Regions from separate parts of the Paenibacillus sp. FSL L8-0663 genome, predicted to be linked through region 2. Evidence: riboswitches for the same ligand, from Rfam matches in the RefSeq annotation. Region 2 holds a riboswitch; each other region holds the start of a gene.

Region 1 (8,272 bases), 170 kb from region 2:
GAACAAATGTTAGAGGTGGCCTTTTCGCGGCGGATATGCTGTTCGCGCGCTTGCAAGGTCAGCACGAAGCCGCGTTTACCATTGCGATCAGTGGTCTGACCCACAATACGGCCGGGGATACGGCGCATATGTGCCTGAGAAACGGCAAAGTATCCACAGGTCGGACCGCCGAGAGAAGAGGAGATGCCAAGTGGCTGCGCGTCTCCTACCACAATATCCGCGCCCTGTTTGCCGGGTGTCTCCAGCAAGCCAAGTGCCAGTGGGTTGGCACTGACGACCAAAAGACCTTTGTGTGCATGGATGAGGTCAGCCATCGGCTGTAGATTTTCCACGGCTCCGAAAAAGTTGGGGCTTTGGACCAAAACAGCCGCGGTCTGTTCCGATACGGCCGCCGCTAACGCATCAGCATCCGTTACACCGTCCGAACAGCCGATCTCCACGATGTCCAAATTCAATCCGCGTGCATAGGTTGCCAATACCTGACGTGCCTCTGGATGGACGGACCTCGATACGATAAGCTGTTTACGGCGGGTAGCTGCGGCGGACAGTGAGCCCGCTTCCGCCAGTGCAGTCGCTCCGTCGTACATGCTGGCATTAGCTACAGCCATGCCCGTCAATTCGCAAATATACGATTGAAACTCGAAAATGGCTTGTAGCTCGCCTTGGCTTACTTCCGGCTGATAGGGGGTGTAGGCAGTGTAGAATTCTGAGCGTGAAGTGATGTGCTGGATGACGGACGGAATATGATGATCATAAATTCCTGCGCCAAGAAAGCTGGCATGTGTGTCTGTATTGGCATTGTGTCCGGCCAGCTCGGTCAAGTGACGGGTTAAGGCTTTCTCATCGAGTCGAGAAGAAAGAGGGAGTTCCCCTTGATATCGAATGGCCTCTGGAATGTCACTGAATAAATCATCAATGGATGATACACCGACCACACGCAGCATTTCGGTTTGATCCTGTTCAGTCATAGGGAGATAACGATGCTGCTTCATAGGTTCTGGCTCCTTTCGAAAAGCAAAATTTTAAATCCGTAAATGAGCTAATAAAAAAGTGTGAGATGAAAACCCGGAAATACATATCTGACATGTTTGCTTTATAGAAATAAGGAGAGTTTAAGATCAGCGTGGGCGCTTATAAAAGGGGGCTGCCACCACCTCGGCACGCAGGCGTTTGCCACGAATCTCAACCTCCAGTGGTGTGGAGAGGGCGCTAAAACGACTGTCCACCAAGGCGAGGCCCAGATTACGCTTCAAGGAGGGCGACTGAGTCCCCGTTGTGACCTCACCGATGTGTTGTCCTTCTGCGAATACCGGATAATGGGCGCGTGGGATACCGCGGTCCATCATTTCTAGCCCGATCAATTTACGAGGAACCCCTTGTTCTTTTTGACGCTGAAGTGCTTCTCTACCGATAAAATCTCCTTTATTCAGCTTGACGAAGAAACCCAGACCGGCTTCGAGTGGTGAAATTGTGGCAGATAACTCCTGTCCGTATAGCGGCAACCGAGCCTCAAAGCGTAGTGTATCCCGAGCACCAAGTCCAGCGGGAATCAGCCCATACGACTCACCGGAACGAAGCAAACCCTCCCATACGGCGGGTGCTTCCGCGGCAGGTACGTAAAATTCAAAACCGTCTTCGCCCGTATATCCGGTTCGTGAGACGAGTGCTTTTGCTCCGAACAATGGCACGTTCTCATGAAAGTGGAAAGATGCCAGATTCGTAATATCCGTATCTGCCACGGCTGCGGCAATACGTGCTGCTTCCGGTCCCTGCAATGCCAGCAATGCTATTGCATCAGACACATTCTCCATGTGAACGGATGCAGGCACATGACGAAGTAACCAATCCCAATCCTTATCAATGTTGGAGGCGTTCACAACGAGCATGTAGCGTTCCGGTCCTTTGCAGTAAACAAGCAGGTCGTCTACTACACCTCCATCGGGGTAACACAGGAGTGAATATTGTGCCTGACCTGGTTCCAACTGGCTGACATCATTCGTGGTCACCCTTTGTAGAAAAGCTTCGGCCTCTTTGCCTTCAACCAAAAACTCACCCATATGCGATACATCGAATAAACCCGCACGTTGCCGGACGGCCTCATGCTCCTTTTGAATGCCGCTAAACTGAACGGGGAGCTCCCAGCCTCCAAAGTCAATACAACGAACCCCAGACTGCGTCCCGTAGGATGAATATAGCGGTGTTTTTCGCAAATTAGTCATGTTTCCACTCCTATCCGGTGTAATCGGCTAAACAAAAAAGACAGGCCGAAAAAAACGTATAGACAGCAGTCTATACTCTTTTTTCAGCTCTGTCCTTGATACCAGAAAGTTACCCCGGTATGTACCGGGTTTCCTCTTGGGTGATCCGCTCCAATAGCGAATGCTCTCCAGAGATGCGTCCGGCAGAGGTCCTTTTGCCTGAGAGATTCACCTGCAATGCAGGCTTACTCCTTCGGCGCTACCTTCGGGATCAGCAGTATATTACCTGGCTTTGCAGATAACAACTTGATCCGATTCGCGTGCACAACTGTCTCACAAGCGGCAACAGCTATGCGAATCTTTTTGGCAGTCTCTCCCTCTGCGTTCATCCGCGTTTGCAGTTGTCGGGTGTTTCCCAAAGTATTTGCTATAACCCATTAATACGCAAATTCATTCAAAATGTCAATAAAAATGTCATCAAAAACAATAGAAAAAACATTTAATATATAAATAAGGATATGTAAGCGTTTGTTATAAATTATTATATTTTTATATAGAGCACTATAGGAGGTAATATGAAGTATTTTTGTTAGTATTATTGACATGAGTGTTCTTATTGTCATAATCTTAACCTGTCTAATACAGGTGAGCAAATGCGATTTTATTCATATGGAAGTGAGGGGAACAGAATGGGTGAAGTGAAGCAGCAACTTTGGTATACAGACGAACATGAGTGGGTTCAGCGGACAGAGAATGGAACGGTGCGGATTGGTATTACAGACTTTGCACAGCACCAACTGGGTGATATTGTTTTTGTAGAATTACCTGAGGCGGGAGTAACGATTGAGCAGGGAGCGGAGATCGGTACGATTGAATCGGTGAAGACGGTATCCGACCTTTTTGCTCCGGTGACGGGAACCATATTAAAAGTGAATGAAGCGCTGGAAGGTACACCTGAGCTAGTGAATGAATCTCCATATGACAAAGGTTGGATGGTAGAAGTAGAGATGGATAAAGATGTGGAGGAATCATTGGGCAAACTACTGTCGGCGGATCAGTATGAGCAGTTGATTTCGGAGTAATAAATAGAGCAATGCAGCATGAAATAATAGCGTGTTATTCGGAATTTTATATTGATTTTTAATTGAATAAGAGCATCGTTAGTTTGCTCGATTTTTGTATAAAATAGTCGCTATGATTTGACGTAGCGGCTATTTTTTTGTCTTTTTTATGAAAACGTAATTACGTGTGTTGTTCTGATATAGTGGGTTGTCCCCATATAGGAATCATACATAATCCAGCGCGGTTTTTCGACTAATTTCTATAGCTACAGGTCATATTAAGAAGAATTATGCAGGTATAATATCTTCCTGGATAATTTAAATTTAAATGTTGTCATCAACGTTCATGACGAAAGTACGTTTTCATTTCGTTGATGAAGATAGCGCTGTCATTTAGTATGAATTTTAAGAAAAGGTAGTGATGCTTACCTACAAGGAGGATTTGAATATGAGTACATTGGACGCAAAGCCAAGTTCAAAAGGAGGCACTCGTGTCGCCGTACAGCGTTTTGGCCGTTTTCTTAGCGGTATGGTTATGCCCAATATGGGAGCCTTTATTGCGTGGGGGTTGATTACGGCACTCTTTATTCCGACCGGATGGTTCCCGAACGAAGGTTTTGCACAGTTGGTTGATCCGATGAAAAATTATTTGTTGCCGCTGCTGATTGGTTATACAGGGGGCACGATGATTCACGGACAGCGTGGAGGTGTGATCGGTGCCATCATGACGATGGGTGTCATAGTAGGAGCCGATATCCCGATGTTCCTGGGCGCGATGGTAGCTGGTCCGCTGGCTGCGTGGATATTGAAGAAGTTCGACAAGGCCATTGAAGGCAAAGTCAGATCAGGCTTTGAAATGCTGGTCAATAATTTTTCGGCCGGGATTATCGGTGCCATTCTAGCACTGCTTGCCCATGTGGCGATCGGCCCGGTTGTACAAATGATCAGTCAAGTGTTGTCGGCAGGGGTACAGTTCCTCGTGAACGCGGGGCTATTGCCGCTTGTCAACCTCATTATTGAGCCCGGAAAAGTATTATTTTTAAACAACGCGCTGAATCACGGAGTATTAAGTCCGATTGCGTTGGAGGAAGCTGCAAGAACAGGCAAATCCGTACTGTTCATGCTGGAATCCAACCCTGGGCCGGGGCTTGGTATTTTGCTGGCCTACTGTCTGTTCGGTAAAGGCTCTGCGAAGTCGTCAGCTCCTGGCGCAGTCATCATTCATTTTTTCGGCGGGATTCATGAAATTTATTTCCCTTATATTTTGATGAAGCCGATTCTGATTCTTGCAGCTATAGCTGGCGGTGTTGTGGGAACCTTCTGTTTCATGTTGACAGGTGCCGGACTGGTTGCTGCTCCTTCACCGGGTAGTATCATCGCCTATTTTCTAATGACGCCAAAAGGTGGATATTTGCCAATGCTGAGCGGGGTGATCGCTGCTGCGGTCGTATCCTTTGCTGTTGCAGCAGTGTTACTCAAGACAGGTAAGCAACAAGAAGAGGGGCTGGAGGAAGCTGCATCTCGCCTGAAAGATATGAAAAATCAAAACAAGAGTGCCAGTGCTAACGCCACTGTAATGGAAGATAACCACGAATCTGATCGTGCTGCCGAGATTGTCGCAGATCGAACGCTCAAGGATAAATCCGAAGTGAACAAGATTGTCTTTTCCTGTGATGCAGGTATGGGTTCAAGCGCGATGGGTGCCTCGATTTTACGCAAAAAAATGAAGCAGGCGGGCGTAGGCGTAACAGTTACGAATACGGCAATCAGTGAAATTCCACAGGATGCGGATATTGTCATTACGCAAAAAACGTTGACAGACCGGGCTAAAACAGTAGTCCCGAATGCTGAACACATTTCCATTGACAATTTTTTGAAGAGTCCTGAATACGAAGCGCTGGTTGAACGTCTGAAATCCGATTCTTAATCCCCGTCATAGTCAGGCGGACTGTATGCAGTGTACGTCTCCTGCTGGAGGGATGAGCTTGGGAAGGAACGGTATGCGCTTATGAATATTACGAAACGACAACGTGACATCGTGGAATATCTTCTGGAGCAGTCCAAAGAGGTTACAGCCGGAGAAATTGCCACGAAGATCAATGTCAGCACGAGGACGGTTCATCGGGAACTGGGCGCAGTCGAGCATTGGCTGGCAGCTCATGAGGTGAAGCTGGAGAAAAAGTCAGGGATTGGTATCTGTATAGATGCAGACCCAGCTCATCTTGTATGCCTGCGAAAGCAATTGCTGCATACGAATCCAGACGAATATTCGGCTGAGGAGAGAAAGATCGTGGTTCTCTGCATGCTGCTGGATACACGGGAGCCGATCAAGCTGCTGGCGCTGGCTTCAGATCTGAAAGTCACGGTAACTACGGTCAGTCATGATCTGGACGAATTACAAGACTGGATCGGAGATCGAGGGCTCGTGCTTGTCCGCAGACGGGGATATGGTGTCGAGATTACCGGACGGGAGATAGACAAAAGACGGGCGATTTCCGAGCTGGCCCTCGAACATTTGGATGAATCTGATCTGTTTTCCAGCCAGGGAGAGGTTCGTTCTGTGACCCGTGTCTCCGACAAATTGCTGGAGATGATTGGCAGAGAGAACCTGCTGATCGTGGAAAAGGCCCTCTGGCAGCCCCATGAAAAGTGGCTGGAAAACATGGTGGAAAGCAAATATATGGAGTTGCTGATTCAGATTTGCGTTTCGCTGGCACGTCTACGACTCGGGTATGTTATGGATCCTCTTCTCTCCTATTTAAAAACAGATTCGGATGAGAATATCATGCTGCGCACAGCTATGGTAGAACGCATATGCGCAGAATTGTCAGCGGTGCTGGATATTAACTTTCCGGACCCGGAACGTTCTTATTTCAGGCTGCTGTTCCGTGATGCCGAGGATCATTCTACCCGGCTGCTGCCGCTCGATGATCTTGTACTGCTGGAGTCGGTTCATGAGTTGATTCGTCGTGTGGAGGAAGAAACAGGCACGCCATTGGAAGAGGACCGTGTTCTGCGTGAAGGACTGATTGCCCATATGGCTCCGGTATTCAAACGTTTGAAGGAAGGCAAGTCGATTCGTAATCCCCTCCTTCAGCAAATCCGCAAGGATTACAGCAGCTTATTCGACTCAGTGAAAAAGGCTGCGGCGGACATGACAGAAATGAAAGTCCCTGATGAAGAGATTGGATTTCTCGTCATGCATTTCGGCGCTTCGCTGGAGCGGTTGCGACAATTGCGGCGGGAGGTGCGGGCCATCGTAGTCTGCACGAGCGGCATTGGTTCATCCAGACTTCTGGCAACAAGGCTCGCCAAAGAGCTGCCACAGATCAAAATTGTGGATAGGGCCTCATGGTACGAGGCGGCGCGGATCCCCAAGGAGGATTATGATCTGATCATTTCGACAGTAGAGCTACCGCTTGAACCAGATCGCTATCTTAAGATCAGCCCGCTGCTGACGCAGGAGGAGAGTGATCGCCTGCGTCAATTTATCCAGCATATTACACTCAATCATCCCGATGACCATCAGCAGGAACAGGTCGTTCAGCCCGGTCAGGACATGGAGTGGCTTACCGGCCTGCGGAAAAGTCTCGATGAAATTGTACACATTGTACAGCAATTTCAAGTGTATCCGCTGGAAAATCAGGAGATGGATATGGCGGCGACCGTAGAGGCTATATGCATGTTGGAGGCGGGGCGGGGGAATGTTACAGAGCCTTCTGCGGTTGCTGCACAACTCATGGAAAGAGAGCGCCAAGGTAGTCAGGTGATCTCTGATACCTCCATTGCTTTAGTTCATACGCGTAGCCACTATATTCGCAAGCCTTCGCTTACCTTGTATAAGCTGGCAGAGCCGCTGTTGGCGGATACAGGCGAACAGGTAGAATGCGTGCTGCTCATGTTAGGACCTCGTGAGCTGCCGAGAGAAAGCTTGGAGGTATTGAGCGAGATTAGTGCATTACTCTTGCAGGAAGACATGGTTACGCTACTGGAACACGGTAGCAGGGATCATATTGTCAATTATATATCGAGTGAGCTAGCTGAATTTTTCCACAGTAAATTAGGGACAGGGAGGAACCTACCGTGAGTATTATGACGATAGACAAAGTAAAAATGAATGCAACCGCCAAAGACAAATATGAGGCGATTCGTATGGCTGGACAAATCCTGCTGGATGCAGGACATATTTCAAGTGAGTACATTGACAAGATGCTGGAACGCGAGGAGATCGTGTCCACCTATATCGGGAACGGGCTGGCTATTCCACATGGCACCAAGGAATCCAAGACGCTTATTCAATCCACAGGCATTTCCATCGTCCAGTTTCCGCAAGGCGTAGATTTTGGGGGAGAAAAAGCATACATGGTAATCGGCATTGCAGCACAAGGCGGCGATCATATGGAGATTTTGACGAGTATCGCTGTGGTGTGTGCGGAGGAAGAAAATATGGATAAACTTCGCAATGCGGTGACCCCACAGGAAATTATAGATCTGTTCGAAAGTGAGCTGGAGCTATGAGAGCCGTCCACTTTGGAGCAGGAAATATCGGTCGCGGCTTTATCGGATTGATTCTGTCGCGTGCAGGCTATGAGGTTGTTTTTTCAGATGTCAACGACACCCTTGTATCCGAGTTACGCCGTCGTAAACAATACACCGTAGAATTAGCCAATGATACAAAGGATACGGAGCTGGTCACGAATGTGACGGCGATTGACGGCAAGGATGCAGCGGCTGTAGCCGATGCGGTAGACCACGCAGATCTGGTAACGACCGCGGTAGGGGTCAGCATCCTCAAGCACATAGCAGCAGGTATTGCGGAAGGAATCAAGCGGCGGGTAGAGAGAGGAGCGAGGCCGCTGCATGTGATTGCCTGTGAAAATGCAATCGGAGGTAGTGCGCAACTGAAAGAGCATGTTTTTGCGCTATTAGATGAGGCGACCCGTGCCAAGGCTGAGGCTTCGGTGTATTTTCCAAATGCTGCCGTAGACCGGATTGTGCCGATCCAGCAACACG
Region 2 (8,272 bases):
TGGATAACATAACGAGAGTATTGCAGCAGATTAATTTTGCCGGAGCCTTTTTTAATACCCTTTTTGTAGCTGGTTCTGTTACCTTATTGGTTCTGTTTTTCGATTCACTGGCAGGTTTTGCATTCGCCAAGTTTGATTTTCCGGGCAAAAAAGTGCTATTTATCGTTCTGCTAGCTACAATGATGGTCCCTTCACAACTTTCGCTTGTCCCCTCCTTTGTCATGATGGCCACCTTTGGATGGGTAGGTACGTTCAAAGCGCTTATTATCCCGGGGATGGTAAATGCCTTCGGCATTTTCTGGATTCGTCAATATGCGGAAGAATCCATTCCAAAGGAGCTGCTGGATGCGGGGCGGATGGACGGATGCAGCTTTTTTCGGCTGTACTTAAATGTAGCACTGCCTATTCTACGTCCTGCGTTCGCTTTTCTCGGCGCGTTTACCTTTATAGGAGCCTGGAATGATTATTTATGGCCGCTAATCGTCTTAACGGATGAGCGTAAATTCACGCTCCAGATTGCACTGTCACAATTAAACGGGATATACAATACGGATTATGCGATGGTCATTGCGGGCACCCTGCTTGCTGTACTGCCACTTATAATTTTATTTCTTTTCATTAGCCGCCAGTTTATTTCCGATCTTGCCGCCGGAGCGGTCAAAGATTAGATTTATTTGAATTCCCTTATTCATTTCATGTATAATAATTAATCGTCATTTCAAATAGCTTACATGATGAGGTTAGGTATACAACAGCAATCAGGTTAAGCGATTTACGATTTGAACATGAACTATGAACTGAGGGGAACTTTCCAGATGAACAAATTCACATATTATAACCCCACCAAATTAATTTTTGGAGACAATCAAATTGAAGAACTGCAGCAGGAACTGTTGAATTACGGCAAAAATATTTTGCTGATATATGGAGGCGGAAGTGTCAAACGAAATGGTCTATATGACCAGGTATTAAACGCGTTACAGCCGCTACATCTCAACATTCATGAATTGTCGGGCGTAGAACCGAATCCGCGGTTGTCCACCGTTAAGAAGGGCATCGACATTTGCCGAAACAAAAAAATCGACTTCTTACTTGCAGTAGGCGGCGGGAGCGTTATTGATTGCACCAAAGCCATCGCAGCAGGGGCTGAATATGACGGCGATGTGTGGGATATTATCAATAAAAAGCACATGCCTACCCAGGCTCTGCCATTCGGTACCATCCTCACACTCGCCGCTACCGGTTCAGAAATGAATCCAGATTCTGTTATCACCAACTGGGAAACAAACGAAAAATACGTATGGGGCAGCGCGGTGACGCATCCGAAATTCTCAATTCTGGACCCAAAAAACACCTTCTCTGTGCCACGTGATCAGACGGTATATGGCATGGTGGATATGATGAGCCATGTGTTTGAACAGTATTTTCACAATGTTAAAAATACACCGTTGCAAGATCGTATGTGCTTTTCCGTGCTGCAAACCGTAATCGAAACTGCACCTAAGCTGTTGGAGGATTTGCACAACTACGAGCATCGCGAAACGATTTTATATGCCGGAACGATTGCTCTTAACGGAACACTGCAAATGGGCTACTTCGGGGATTGGGCTTCGCATACGATTGAACATGCATTATCTGCTGTATATGATATTCCTCATGCTGGCGGTCTGGCGATCCTATTCCCCAACTGGATGAGACATACGGTGGATCAGGATGCTGCACGCATGAAACGGCTGATGCTCAGTATGTTTGACTTAGACACCGTAGGTAAAACAGATAGAGAAATCGCCTTGGAAGGTATTGACCGTCTTAGTGCATTCTGGACAAGTCTCGGTGCCCCTTCCACCCTGGCCGATTACAATATTAATGATGAGCAATTGGAAAAAATCGCAAACATTGCAGCCCGTGAAATGGAATACGGAGGCTTCGGTAACTATAAAAAGCTTAATCAAGGAGATATTTTAGCTATTTTGCGCGCATCGTTATAACATTTAAAAAGGGAGTGTCCTCAAGCCTGTGATGGCTGAGGGCACTCCCTTTTGGAATTTATGAATTAACCGTTTGTCCCTTTTCTTCTACTTGAATAGCTGCCCCTACACTGGCACCTGCAAGAATGCCCTTTTTCTTATTAGGATACAGAGAATCCATATAGGTTCGGGTTTCTGCAACTACGATTCCCGATAAGCCAAGCAGTGCAATCAGATTCGGGAAAGCCATCATTGCGTTAAAGATATCTGCCAGCAGCCAAATGGCTTCCAACTTGATGAACGCACCTCCTGCCACAAGTGCGATGAACAAATAACGGTATGGTTTAATCCATTTGACACCCAGTAAATATTCAACACAACGTTCCCCGTAGTAATTCCAGCCCAGTATCGTTGTGAATGCAAATAAAATAAGGCTAATCGTCACGAGTTCTGCACCAGCCGGAAAGGCACTGGAAAACGCATGCTGGGTCATCAGACCTCCATCGTCATTTCCACTCCATATTCCCGTAACCAGCAACGTAAATCCCGTCAGATTACAAATAATCATCGTATCGATAAATACGCCTGTCATGGATATCAACCCTTGTTCTGCAGGCCATTTCGTCTTAGCAGCAGCTGCTGCAATTGGCGCACTTCCCAAACCGGCTTCATTAGCAAAAATACCTCTGGCAACTCCACTTCGCATCGCCAACATAATCGTCGCTCCGGCAAATCCACCCGTTGCAGATGTGGTCGAGAAGGCCCCTTGTAATACTAAAGCAATCGCATGAGGAAGCTCTCCTGCAAACTTAATGAGTACAATTAAGCAAACTACGATATAGAGCCCCGACATGAATGGAACAATCTTTGTGGATACCTTGGCAATACTTTTGAGTCCTCCAATCGTAACAACAGCAGTTAACACGGAAATAATGATCGCTGTAACTACCGTTGGCACTCCAAAGCTACTTTCCGTCGAAGAAACGATAGCCTTTACTTGCGGAAAAGTACCGATTCCAAATAGGGCTACAAGAACACCAGAAAAGGCAAACAACATCGCCAGCGGCTTGAAACGGCGGCCAAGTCCGTTTTCAATATAATACATCGGACCACCCGAAAATTGTCCGTTCCGGTCTTTAACACGGTATTTAACGGATAATAATCCTTCCGCATATTTGGTTGCCATCCCGAAAAAAGCTGCAACCAGCATCCAGAATAATGAACCGGGCCCACCCAGCTTGATCGCTGTCGCCACGCCAACAATACTTCCTGTACCTACAGTAGCTGCCAGTGCCGTACTCAATGCACCGAAGCTGCTTACATCTCCGCTACCTTCGTCCGGCGCTTTACCAATTAGCTTGAGCGCCAAAGGCAATCGAATAACCTGAAGCAGCTTCAAGCGGATCGTTAGCCACAACCCCGTGCCCATCACGAGAATAAGAAGCGGCGCTCCCCATATCCAGCTGTCAATCGTTTCTAACACATGTACCAAATTCATTTTCAACCCGCTCCTCCAACATATTAGAAAACAAAAAAGAGTCAAATCAGCTGATTCGACTCCTGGAGAGGTTAAAGGCACGAAAAAATACAACCATCTTGTGCAGGTTTCTACCTCTAATAGCTCATAAAAAAGCCTAGGGTATTCCCTGTCACAGGTTATTCGCGTCTCTGTCCTTTTGCCTGAGAGTTTAAGCAGATGTTCTCTGCGGTGCACCTTCGGCGCCCAATTAAGGGTCTCTCCAGAGTTCTGTCCGTTTACGGTCCCCGCTTGTGGCTGTAACCAGCCTAAGCACCTGAGAGTTTTGCCCCTTCGGTCGGAACCTTCGTTCCATCTCCCGCAAACATCAACCAGACATATGAAATTTTTATTCATTATACAGAAAACTTTCAGCTTATTACAAGTGAAAAGTTTGTGAAGCCCTCTGAAATATTATTATTGAGTCTATCAAAAAAGCGGGTACAGCAGATCGCATCCTTAGGATGTCCTCTGCTATACCCGCCCGAGATGATATGGAATTACAATTCTTCACCATTGGTTGCTATCACATTTTTATACCAATTAAAAGAGTCTTTTTTGGAGCGTTTGAGCGTTCCGTTACCGTCATCATCCAGATCAACGTAAATAAATCCGTAGCGCTTGGACATTTCGGAAGTAGACATGCTCACAAGGTCGATAGGGCCCCAGCTGGTGTAACCAATCAGATCAACACCGTCGGCAATCGCTTCCTTCATTTGGGCAATATGCTGACGCAAGTAATCAATGCGATATGTGTCATGCACAGAGCCATCTTCCTCCACCTTATCATATGCACCCAAGCCATTTTCCACGATGAACAGAGGCTTTTGATAGCGATCATAAAACGTATTCAGTGTAACACGCAGGCCGATCGGATCGATCTGCCATCCCCAGTCGGAGGACTGCAGATACGGATTTTTCACGCCGCCAATCAGGTTTCCTGCTGCTTTCTCGCCTTCTGGACCTGCCGATACGGTCAAGGTCATGTAGTAGCTAAATGAGATAAAATCAACTGTATTATTTTTCAAAATTTCGTCATCGCCGGGTTCTGTCTGGATCACAATATTATTTTCTTCAAAATAACGATTCATATAGTTGGAATATTCCCCACGGGCATGCACATCCGTAAAGAATAGGTTCATCTGATTTTCATGCTGGGCTTTCAGTATATCCGCTGGGTTACACGTATGTGGATAGCTTTCTATACGTGCCAACATACAGCCGATCTGAGCACCCGGGATGATCTCATGTCCCCGTTTGGTTGCCAGTGCACTAGCTACAAATTGATGATGCAATGCTTGATATATCGCTTGCTGTTTGTTTTCTACACGGTCAATAACCACACCGCCACCGGTGAACGGACTCATGGTCATTACATTGATTTCATTAAAGGTCAGCCAGTATTTTACTTTATCCTTATAGCGTGTAAACACCGTTTCGGCATAATTGACGTAATGCTGTATGACTTCACGACCCAGCCAGCCATTATACTTCTGAGTCAGACCTAGCGGTGTTTCATAATGTGACAATGTTACCAAGGGCTCAATATTATATTTGCGCAGCTCATCAAATACATTGTCGTAGAATTGCAATCCTGCTTCATTCGGCTCGTGATCATAGCCATTCGGGAAAATCCGCGACCAGTGGATGGACATACGAAATACTTTAAAGCCCATTTCAGCGAACAATGCAATATCTTCTTTGTAGTGGTGGTAAAAGTCCACACCTTCACGTTTTGGGAAACGGGCATTGACTTTGCCTGCCAAAATGTCTTCGAGTCGCTCGGACGAAATCTCTATAGCGTGATCGTTCTTACGTTCCGCTTTGGGTACATAAGCAATCATGTCTGCGCTGGACAAGCCTTTTCCATCTACGTCAAAAGCACCTTCCAATTGGTTGGCTGCAGTTGCCCCGCCCCACAAGAAGTTTTTCGGAAATCCTTTTAGCATCTTCGTCATGGTATAAAGACCTCTTTCCGTATATAAGATTTTCACTTTGGCCTAAGTAATCCCATCAAATGCTGCAAATGTGAATCCATACCTACCATACCTAACGGTAACCGTTCTCCTTTGAAATGCATTGACAGATGCTTTAAAATAGACGTAATGCCCTCATAAGCATCCTAATCGTTGTAACGCGTTTCATGTCAAGTATTTTTTCTTATGTGAGGAGAAGCACCATGTCGAATCTTGATCAAATTGCAAAACTGGCGGGCTTTTCCAAGGCTACGGTATCCAGAGTATTAAATCAGTCCCCCCATGTAAGCCAAGAAACCAGATCTAAAATATTGAAAATCATGCAGGAGTTGGATTACGTTCCTAATCGGAATGCCATTTCTCTATCCAAGGGTCAAACGCTTCAGATTGGCATCATCACTTCAACGATCAATGAAATTGTTCTCGCTTTTCTGGACAGTTTTGTGGAAGTAGCAGGCCAGTATGAATTTCAAACCATTATTTATACTTCGGGAGAAGACAAAAAGAAAGAGCTTCAAGCTTTTGAAGATTTAAAAAGAAAAAGAGTCGACGCGCTGGTCATCATTTCCTGCGTGAATGACACTGATTTTTTGAGTACCTATTGTAAATATGGCCCGATCGTGGCCTGGCAACGAATGGAGCATACCGATATTCGCTCCGTGGCAATGGATCAATATGAAGGTTACATGCTAGCACTAAAGCATTTGATACAAAAAGGCTATACCCGTATAGCCAATGCTTTTGGTCGTCCAAGCAGCATCAATACCCATAGCAGACAACGAGCCTATGAACAGATCATGAGTGAGCACAATCTGCCAGTGTTGCAACACTGGAATCACTCTTCAATTTATAATATCCGTGATGGCGAACAGGTCGTACGGGATTTGTTACAGCATCGGGGGGAATTCCCAGAGGCTATTTTATGTGCTAACGATTATGTAGCTGTGGGCATTCTCTGCGAAGCACGCAGACAACGGCTGAACGTACCGGGAGATCTGGCGATTGTTGGGTTTGATAACACGGAGCTGTCGCATACGTTGGGGATTACAACGATTCAAAATCCTATCATGGCTCAAGCACAAAATGCTTTTTTCATGCTTTCCCCCCAGCTGATTGGACGCCAAATGGAGCTTCATTCGCTAGAGTACAGCCTCATTGAACGTACGACCACATAAGGTAACGCTTTACTTGCAAATTAGGCAAAAGGGTCTTGATATAAAATGTTTTTTGTCGAAACAGAATAAAAAATGTTGAAATCGCTTTTTTTTGTGCTACAATAGCACTATATCGAAGGATTGTGACCGGTGATGCGGGCAATGCCTGAGTTCAATTGAGTACTATTGCTAACAATAGTATTGAATTGTGCTTAGGCATTTTTTATTGGTAAAGGATGGGAGGGGGAACTTCAATGATTATTGAGAAGGTGCTCAATAACAACGTCCTATTGACTAAAAACGATAAAGGCAAAGAGGTCATCGTGATGGGAAGAGGTATTTCCTTCAAAAAGGTGGCTGGCGATCAAGTCGATGATGATAAAATAGATAAGATTTTCATGTTAAATGAAAACGAGTTCACGGCCAAACTAACCGAGCTGCTGAACGATATTCCTGTATCTCATCTGGAGGTCGTGAATGAAATCGTAACCCATGCAACAGAAGTGTTGGATACGGAGTTAAGCGATAATATTTATTTAACGTTGACCGACCATATTCATTTTGCCATACAACGGCAAGAAAAAGGACTGGCACTCCAAAACGCGATGCTGTATGAAATTAAACGCTTTTACAAAAAAGAATTTGCAGTTGGACTGGATGCTCTCCAAAAAATTGAAAATACGCTCGGAGTAAAATTGGGCGAAGATGAAGCGGGATTTATTGCATTGCATATGGTGAATGCACGGATTGACGGTAACGAAATGAAATCTACACTGAAAATGACCGAGATTGTCCAACATATATTGAACATTATTACGTACCATTACGGGATTGTGCTGGATGAGTCTTCTTTTAGCTATTCGAGATTTTTGACACATTTGCAATATTTTGCGATGCGAGTGATTCGTAAAGAAGTCATTCACAGTGGTGAAGAATTCTTGTACAACCAGGTGAAGCAGACGTATACCGAAGCTTTTGCTTGCGCCCAAAAGATCAATGAGTATCTGGAAAAAACATACGATCAATATTTAAGCAAGGATGAATACGTATATCTAACTATCCATATTCATCGGGTAACTGAGCGTAATAACATATAAGACTAACAACTTCATACCCCTCATCGTTCATGGATTGTGACTGGTAAGGCAGGCAAAACCTAAACTGATGGTGAAATCGACGTTCCCTTATAGGAAGAGTGCGCAGTTTTCACCACGAGTTTAGGTTTTTCTTGTTTACAAGGTTAAAAAGATGCATGCCGGCGCATCTTAGCAACAAATGTAAACGGTAAACCCTATCAGTAGCAAGAATAACCCATAAGGAGTTCTAAATATGAGTGATAAAGAACTATCTAAAAAAATAGTGACTCTCGTTGGCGGCGAAGAGAATGTCAATTCCGTATTCCATTGCGCTACACGCTTGAGATTTAAATTAAAAGATCGCACAAAAGCAGACAAAGCTGCACTGGAAGCAACACCTGGTGTCATTACAGTGGTGGAAAGCAGCGGCCAGTTCCAAGTGGTCATCGGCAACAATGTAGGTCAAGTATTTGAGCATATGATGGCAGAAACGAATTTGCAGGATGCAGACAATCCTAATGCCAAAAAGGAAGAATCTTCCGAAAAAACAAATGTTCTCGGCAAAGCGGTCGATATCATTTCC
Region 3 (8,272 bases), 3.9 Mb from region 2:
GCGCGTTCACGACTGAAAAGTCCCGTTGAGTGATGGACTGAAGAAATAATTGGCCCAACCCCGGATAACCGAAAATAGATTCAAGAAAAATGTTGCCTGCAATGACTCCCGTCAGGTCATAGCCCAAAAAGGCAGCAATCGGCAATAGAGAGTTTTTGAAAATATGTCGGGAATAAATTTTACCTTCGGGCACCCCTTTGGAACGCGCTGTTTTCACAAAATCCTTCAGTCTTGTGTCAATGACCTCATTGCGCAAATACTGAATCGTAGCCGTTGTACTGAGCAATGCGCCTGTAACCGCCGGTAAAATGAGATGATACGACTTGTTCACGTAATATGACCATGCCCCCGGCTCCACACCTACATCCACACTGCCGCTGGTTGGAAACCAGCCGAGCCTGAAGCCGAATACATACAGCAGCAGCAACGCGAGTATAAATAGAGGTGTCGCAAAGCTGAGATAGGTATAGCCCACTACAGTTTTGTCCAGCAGACTATGCTGATAACGACCGCTGAGTACGCCGAGCGGGATGGCGATCAGATACGTCAGAACCAGAATGACTACGCCCAGAAAGAACGTGTTCCCCAGACGGCTGCCAATCAGATCGGTAACGCTAATTTTATGTACATAAGATTTGCCCAGATCCCCGTGAGCAAGCTGGACGAGCCAGTTCCCATACTGCATCCACACCGGGTCATTCAGTCCCAGTCTTTGTCGCTGCTCTTCCAGTGCGGCCGGATTCAGATTGGGTGTCGAAGTAATAAGTCCTGTCAGGGCATCCCCCGGCATAGCCTTAGCCAGGAAAAATATAAGCACGCTCAGTGCAAAAAGTTGAGGGATCATAACCAGTAGCCGACGCAGTGTAAATTTCCACATTTCTGTACCCCCCTTATGGTAGCGCGACTTGATGGGATGGACTTACTGATTTTAGTGCAAACGGTTTTCCACTCGCGTCTAGATGTTTGGGTAGCTCTGTTTTGTAGGAGGATAAAAGCATTCGCCTTTTCTTGGCATTTTCCAGTCGTTTTGTAGGATCAATATTGGGAATGGTTGCAATGAGGCGCTGGGTATACAGATGCTGTGGACGCTCATAAATGTCTTGCTCGCTCCCCTGCTCCACTAGACGTCCCCGGTACATAATACCGATTTGGTCACACATATGGCGGATAATACCCAAGTCATGACTAATGAACAAATACGTTAAATTAAACTCCCGCTGCACATCCTTCATAAAATTAAGCACCTGTGCCTGCACGGAAACGTCCAGCGCCGACACCGGCTCATCTGCAATGATCAGTTTGGGGTTTAATGTCAGCGCACGCGCGATCCCGATCCGCTGCCGCTGCCCCCCGGAAAATTCATGCGGATATTTGTAGGCTTCATCGGCGTTTAAGCCGACCCTTTCCAGCAACGTCTGTACTTTCCTTCGTTCTTCCTCACTGCTCAGCCTTTCAAAATTTCGCAGCGGTTCAGCAATGACATCCAATACGCGCTTACGCGGGTTGAGCGAAGAGTATGGGTCCTGAAAAATCATCTGAATGTCTCTACGCAGTGGATGGCGATTGTTACGGCTCAGAGCTGCAAGGTCCTTTCCTTTAAACAGAATCCGTCCGTTCGTCAGCTTATTTAGACCGATGATCGTCCTGCCTGTCGTCGTTTTTCCACAGCCGGATTCTCCCACCAGCCCGTATGTCTGGCCTGCCTCAATGCTGATCGACACGCCATCCACTGCTTTCACCTGATCGATAACACGCTGGAAGAAACCACCGCGCACCGGATAGTGGACCCTCAAATCATTTAACTCCAGTAGTGCCATGAGCAGCCTCCCCCTTTGCCTCGTCTTCAAAATGAAAATGCTGATAACATGTACAACGGACCCAATGTCCAGGGGAAATTTCATTTAGTTGGGGATGGTCTTCATGCGCTCTCTCCTGAATCCAAGGAATACGCGGAGCAAAGCGGCAGCTATTGCGGGGGATATCTTGTAATGAGGGAACAATACCGCTGATGACATGCAATGATTCCCCCTTGGTATGCGATCCCGGCATAGAAGCAAGCAAAGAACGCGTATACGGATGCTGTGGATGCCTGAATAATTCAAAAACATCAGCGCTCTCCACGATTTCTCCGGCATACATGACCACCACGCGGTCGGCTACTTCTGCCACAACACCAAGATCGTGCGTAATCAGTATAATTCCGCTCCCAGTCTCCTGTTGAAGCTGTTTGAGCAAGTCGAGAATTTGCGATTGGATCGTTACATCGAGCGCAGTCGTCGGCTCATCTGCAATAATAAGAGAAGGTCGGCAAGCTATGGCAATCGCGATCATCACACGCTGCCGCATCCCTCCTGACAGTTCATGCGGATACTGCTCATACACACGCACAGGATTCGGTATATCTACACTTTCCAGCAACTCCAGCACACGTTCCCTTTTTTGCTTCGTAGATAGTGACGTGTGATAATCAAGATTTTCCTCAATCTGCTTGCCAATGCTCATCAACGGGTTGAGTGCTGTCAGCGGGTCCTGAAAGATCATGCCAATGCCCGCTCCGCGGATTTTGTTCATTTGCCCTGAAGAAAGACGGTTCAGGTCCGTGCCTTTAAAAAGGACCTCTCCCTCTACACGCGTGCGTTCCATGTCATGCAGTTGCGGGATCGAAAGCGCCAGCGCGCTTTTGCCACAGCCGGATTCTCCAACTACAGCCAGCACTTCATTGGGGTTGACCGTCAGATCTAGATGGTCGACTGCGGGGTGATATTGATCCTTGATGCGAAAAGATACGGATAATCCTTTAATTTCCAACACGGGTTCGGTATTCAATGCGTGCTTCCTCCATTCTCCATGGTCTTGTCCCGCTTATTCTCACCATGTTTGATGTTTAAAACCTCTCATGAACATTACATACCGTTTTTGTCGGAATAATTTGAATACATCCTATCACCAGTATATGGATATATCAATTAAGATTATGCTATCAACATCATTTAAAAAATCAATGATCCAGCAGTAGCGCGGTCTTTCTGGCACAAAATGTAATGAAATAACCAACCACAGGTTAATTTTCATCACAAAAAAAGTCGTTTGATCCCTCTGCAGGGATCAAACGACTAACTAACACCGGCTCACATTGAGCTCCTGACGATAATTACGAAGCCGCTCCATAGGAGCCAGACTTGAACGTTCTAGGATCATACCATTTGTAGCCTGCTGCCGGAGCAGCCCAAGGCTCAGCCTGCGGTTCCGTGGAAGCCGCAGGCTCCTCGAATGGCAGAAGCTTCGTTGGTTGATCCAGAGTCAAACCTGCCACATCGGACAACTTCGTGTAGTCCTGCTTCCATGCAAGCCATTGGACCGTTTGTACCAGGAAGGTGGAATCATCCACTTCCTTGAAACCATCATATGTCTTCTTCGACTGTCCATTTTCCTCACGCACATATTTCGGTGTAGCATCTTCTACAGGGGAAGAATCACCGATAAACGCTGCCTTGCCTTGACCTACCTTGGAGATAGCGGCATAAGGTCCTTCCGCACGGCCCCCGCCGTTATAAACTCCCTGATCTACAGCATTCCCCCATTTTTTCGTGCCTGAAGGGATATAAGCAATGCCTTTAGCTTTGGTAGGATCAATAATAGCCAGCGTAGATCCTGCATGCATCGCAATCGAGCGCACACCCTTGGTAATGCCGAAAGATTGATCTGCGGCTACAATGTCGGTAGCATTCACGTCACCAAGCGCATTATAACGGAAACGAACGCCAAAGTTGGTCGCCAGCCAATCGGAGCTTGTTAATCCTTGCATCGCCGGTGATGCAGCCTCTTCTGCAGTCATGCCTTTGGCTGGATTAGTATAGGCTCCACGACGGTAGCCATTCATAACTTCGGAGGAATCCCAACGGTTTTTGTTACGGTCCGCATTATAATGATCGGAGATGAAGAAGACGCTCCCCCCGTTATTCACGTATTGCAGCAGGGCAGCCTGCTCGGATGCCTTAAAGGCAACATTCGCTTCACCAATAATGAACACATCATATTGGCGCAACTTGTCATATGTTATGGCCTGCTCTCCATAAGTAAAAGGAATGGGACGATTCAATTGGTCTACCGTAAAGCCTACATTACGCAGTCCATTGGCAAAGTCGGAGAAGGCGCCTTCAATGACCCAATCTGCTGCACCAGCGGTCTGTGCGTGCGTATTATCGAACAGCACCTTTTTGCCTTTTCCATCCGGCAGTGTAGTACCGGGTTGACCCGGGTTGCCAGGTTCAGGTTCGCCAGGTTCACCTGGTTCCCCCGGCTCGCTTCCGCTCACCAGTTCAACAGCGCTCGGGCTTTTGACTCCACCAAAATTATTGTAGGCGCCGAGTGTACCCGTCACACGAATTTTGCTGCCGATCAGCTCAGGATGGCCTGATAGCCCATATTGCCCTCTGTACGCTGAAGTCAGCTGTACATCCAATAGATTAGACGTATTACGTTCATTTGCCTGGTCGGCAATCAGTACGTTAAAATCATTCGCGAACGGAGAAGAAAAGTTAGCCGTTTTCGATCCGGTAGCATGTCCGACGATGTAGCCTTCCACCGTCACCGTACCTCCACTGCTTTGGCCCTGAAGTGCTTCGGCTACTGTCAATGCTCCCTCTGCCTTGACCTGACCGAATGGAACGAAGATCCCGATCAGCAGTGATGCGATCGCTGCTAGATGCAGCATCCCTTTTAAGCGTGAACCTGTTAACCGCAAGCCTTTTACCATACGTCAATATCCCTCCTATGATTTCCATAAATGTACTTGTCCTCTATCAGATTAGCCGCCAATCTTCTAATTCCTTCCTGATTTCATCCATAATTATGTAAACTTTAATCTTTTTTATTGGAAATGCACCTGTTTCAGGATTTTGCAAAATTCGATTCCAGTCGCTCCAAAGCGCAATATCTAGACGAACTAGGCCATTTCGATCTATATATTGTTCATTGGAAGTCGCTTATTGGATTTTTGCAAAATCCTCGTTTATGTAAAAATTGAACCCTGTGATTGACACCGAGCACGTCATACATTACGCTAAGAAAGACATGTAGAACGGTATACGCGAATGAAGATGACGGGAGAGTCTGTCCAGGAGGCTTACACTCTGGCGGCACCGAAGGAGCAAGACGCCAGCACCCGGCTGGCGGATAATCTCTCAGGTCCATGTATCGTCATCTGACGCAACTCTGGAGAGAGCGCAAGCCACCCAAGGGGTAAGGCGGTAAGAACACCGCACGAAACTCTCAGGTAACGAGGACAGAGATAAGGGAAACTTCCTTATCCTGTCCTTTTTTGTGCTCACATTGTGCGTCAGCATTAGGAACCGTCATAACCGCGCAAAGACGCGGAAATACCATATAGTATGGTATTAGAACATACAGGGGGCCACACCATGCGTTTCAAAGATGTATTTTCTATTATCGGCCCGGCCATGACCGGACCTTCCAGTTCACACACCGCAGGCGCGGTGCGACTCGCACGCGTTGCCCGGCACTGGCTCGGGGCGCAGCCTGACCGTGCCCGTATGACACTGTACGGCTCCTTTGCCGATACGTATAAAGGACACGGTACGGATCTGGCGCTCATCGCAGGACTGCTTAATTACGATACGGACGATCACCGGATTCCAGATGCCGAGCAATGGGCCGAGCAAGCCGGGATGACCGTGGAATTCGCCGTCAGTGGACTCCCCGCTCCTCATCCGAACACCGTCCGTTTCGAGTTGTGGAAGGGCGAGGATCAGCGCACACTGCTGGGCTCCTCCATCGGCGGCGGCAGCATCCATGTCCAGCAACTCAACGAATTCCGGGTCAATCTGACCGGGGAGCTGCCTACGCTGGTGCTTCTCCACTCGGATAAGCCCGGTACATTGGGCGCAATAACTTCAGCGCTGGGCGCGGCCCACATTAACATTGCCTATATGCACGTAGATCGCAAAGGCCGGGATGGTGAAGCACTCACCGCCATTGAAACGGACAGTTCTGCTCCAGCTGAACTGATTGCGGAACTGCGTTCTTTACCTCATATGTATGAAATTAAGATGATTAATTTGAAAAAAGGAGCTGAATCCGATGCGGTTTAGCCATCTGCATGAGATCAGCGCTTTATGCGCTGAAGAATCCACCACGATTGGCCGCTTGATGATTCAAGAGCAGGTACAAGAAACGAATACAACGGAGGAAGAAATCTTTCGCCAAATGTCTGATTATTATGAAATCATGAAGGAAGCCGTTCATCGCGGTCAGACACAAGACACCGTATCCCGCAGTGGATTGACGGGCGGCGACGGCAAGCGCCTGGCCGAGTATCTGCGGTCAGGGGAGACCTGCTCCGGTGATGCCTCCGCGCTCGCCATGGCTTATGCCCTCTCCGTGTCGGAGGTTAATGCATCCATGGGTCGCATTGTCGCCACTCCTACCGCAGGCTCATGTGGGGTTATCCCTGGTGTGTTCATCAGTGCGCAGGAACGGTTCGGCTGGGATGATGAGCATATGGTGAACGGCCTATTCGCCGCTGGAGCCATTGGCTACGTGATCGCCAACAACTCCTTCATTTCTGGCGCGGAGGGAGGCTGTCAGGCTGAGATTGGCTCAGCTATCGGGATGGCCGCTGGCGCTATGGTCGAGCTACGCGGTGGTACGCCTGAACAGGCTGTTCACGCCGTGGGCCTCGCTCTTAAGAACACGCTCGGCCTGATTTGCGACCCCGTCGCCGGACTCGTGGAGATTCCGTGCATCGTGCGCAACGGCCTGGGAGCCGTGACTGCGCTTGCCGCAGCGGACATGGCTTTGGCGGGTGTGCGCAGCGCTATTCCGTCTGACGAAGTCATTGACGTGATGCTTGAAGTCGGCAGCGCGATGCCGTCGAAGCACCGCGAGACCGCCAAAGGCGGCTTGGCTCAGACGCCGACTGGCAAGCGTTTGACCGAATCACTTACACGCAACGCATCAATCAAGAAGAATAAGTCGTAATTTCTAAGCTTTAAACCAATTACTTTTCCTCTATAAAACAAGGCGACTACCTCTCCCCTACATTGTCCTAGGGAAAGAGAATTCGCCCTTATAAAGAAAAGAGCAAGCATATCGTCGCTGGACGTATGCTTGCTCTTTTTCTTTTTAGTCGGGTTACAGATTACTGAACGGTTACCTGTATCTTCGTCATTTTACCTGCATATTTCACAGTAATTACTGCTTTGCCCTTGCCCTGTGCCTTAATGTTACCGTCTTTGACGGTCGCCACAATAATTCTGGACGAGGACCAGACAGCAGGTTTGGAAACATCCTTCTCCGACTCATCCTTATACGTGGCTGTAGCCGTAACTTTGGCCAGCTGCCCTGCCTTCAAAGTCAAGGCGACTTCGTCCGTTTGCAGGTATTTAAGCGTATCAACATCAACAGGTACGCTAATCACCTTACCGCCAAACTTCGCCTGAATGTTAGCCTTACCGTAGCTGACCGCGGTAACCTGACCCTTTTTGACGGTGGCTACCTTATAGTTGGACGTTTTCCATTCAGCTTGGGTTGTAACATCCTTTTCTTTGCCGTCACTGGATTTAACTACAATCGCAATCGTTTTTTGATCCCCGGATTTTAGTGATAACGCAATGGCATCCGCTTCAATCTTTTGCGCTACGTCCACTTCTACCGTAAACGTAATGGTTTGCTTGCCATATGAAGCAGTGACCGTTGCCTTACCGCTTGCATTCGCTTTAATCAAACCTTCGCTAACTTCAACTACTTTTACATTACTAGTAGTCCAAGTGGCGTCCTTGGTTACGTCTGTTTTTGTGCCACCACTCTTAACGCCTGTTACTTTCAGCTGCTTTGTTTCCTGAGCACCAAGCGCAATCACACGCGAGTCTGTTTCCAGACGGTCCACAAGGCCCACTTGTACGTTTATTGTCAGTTTTTTGCCGTTATAGGTCGCTGTAATAACCGCTTTACCGGCTGCTTTACCCGTAATCGTTCCTTTGGATACAGAAGCAATATCTTCCGCGCTTGAAGCCCACTCCGCATCCTGTGTCACGTCTTCCTTGCGTCCATCCGCATAAGTAGCCGTCAGAGTTGCAGTATAGTCCTCATTAATATCAATCGTTGCCGTTTTGGAAGACAAAGACAGATCACCAGGCACATTTACGGATACTGTAGCTGTAGCTGTTTTGCCGCCATAAGAAGCTGTGATCGTAGCCTCACCTGTTTTATAACCTGTGACTTCCCCCGCGCTGACAAAAGCGATATCTTCATT

The links. Region 2 has a riboswitch for glycine ahead of MKY75_RS19105 (alanine/glycine:cation symporter family protein). Riboswitches for the same ligand answer to the same signal wherever they lie in the genome.
Region 1: linked by a shared signal. The riboswitch ahead of gcvT (glycine cleavage system aminomethyltransferase GcvT) and the one ahead of MKY75_RS19105 (alanine/glycine:cation symporter family protein) in region 2 are both predicted to bind glycine.
Region 3: linked by a shared signal. The riboswitch ahead of sdaAB (L-serine ammonia-lyase, iron-sulfur-dependent subunit beta) and the one ahead of MKY75_RS19105 (alanine/glycine:cation symporter family protein) in region 2 are both predicted to bind glycine.

The regions. Positions count from the first base shown of each region.
Region 1 covers NZ_JBBOYM010000001.1:4,177,721-4,185,992, reverse strand. The annotation lists gene gcvPA (aminomethyl-transferring glycine dehydrogenase subunit GcvPA) at 1-992, opposite strand, end outside; gene gcvT (glycine cleavage system aminomethyltransferase GcvT) at 1,119-2,219, opposite strand; glycine riboswitch at 2,396-2,495, opposite strand; gene gcvH (glycine cleavage system protein GcvH) at 2,888-3,280, shown strand; gene MKY75_RS18345 (PTS mannitol transporter subunit IICB) at 3,708-5,186, shown strand; gene MKY75_RS18340 (BglG family transcription antiterminator) at 5,268-7,346, shown strand; gene MKY75_RS18335 (PTS sugar transporter subunit IIA) at 7,343-7,777, shown strand; gene MKY75_RS18330 (mannitol-1-phosphate 5-dehydrogenase) at 7,774-8,272, shown strand, end outside.
Region 2 covers NZ_JBBOYM010000001.1:4,344,830-4,353,101, forward strand. The annotation lists gene MKY75_RS19095 (carbohydrate ABC transporter permease) at 1-668, shown strand, start outside; gene MKY75_RS19100 (iron-containing alcohol dehydrogenase) at 816-1,988, shown strand; gene MKY75_RS19105 (alanine/glycine:cation symporter family protein) at 2,047-3,465, opposite strand; glycine riboswitch at 3,626-3,720, opposite strand; glycine riboswitch at 3,729-3,815, opposite strand; gene MKY75_RS19110 (glycoside hydrolase family 1 protein) at 3,984-5,441, opposite strand; gene MKY75_RS19115 (LacI family DNA-binding transcriptional regulator) at 5,663-6,634, shown strand; gene licT (BglG family transcription antiterminator LicT) at 6,868-7,710, shown strand; gene MKY75_RS19125 (beta-glucoside-specific PTS transporter subunit IIABC) at 7,943-8,272, shown strand, end outside.
Region 3 covers NZ_JBBOYM010000001.1:422,148-430,419, reverse strand. The annotation lists gene opp4B (oligopeptide ABC transporter permease) at 1-877, opposite strand, end outside; gene MKY75_RS01905 (ABC transporter ATP-binding protein) at 891-1,817, opposite strand; gene MKY75_RS01900 (ABC transporter ATP-binding protein) at 1,795-2,826, opposite strand; gene MKY75_RS01895 (DUF6359 domain-containing protein) at 3,152-4,756, opposite strand; glycine riboswitch at 5,094-5,209, shown strand; gene sdaAB (L-serine ammonia-lyase, iron-sulfur-dependent subunit beta) at 5,421-6,110, shown strand; gene sdaAA (L-serine ammonia-lyase, iron-sulfur-dependent, subunit alpha) at 6,100-6,999, shown strand; gene MKY75_RS01880 (Ig-like domain-containing protein) at 7,160-8,272, opposite strand, start outside.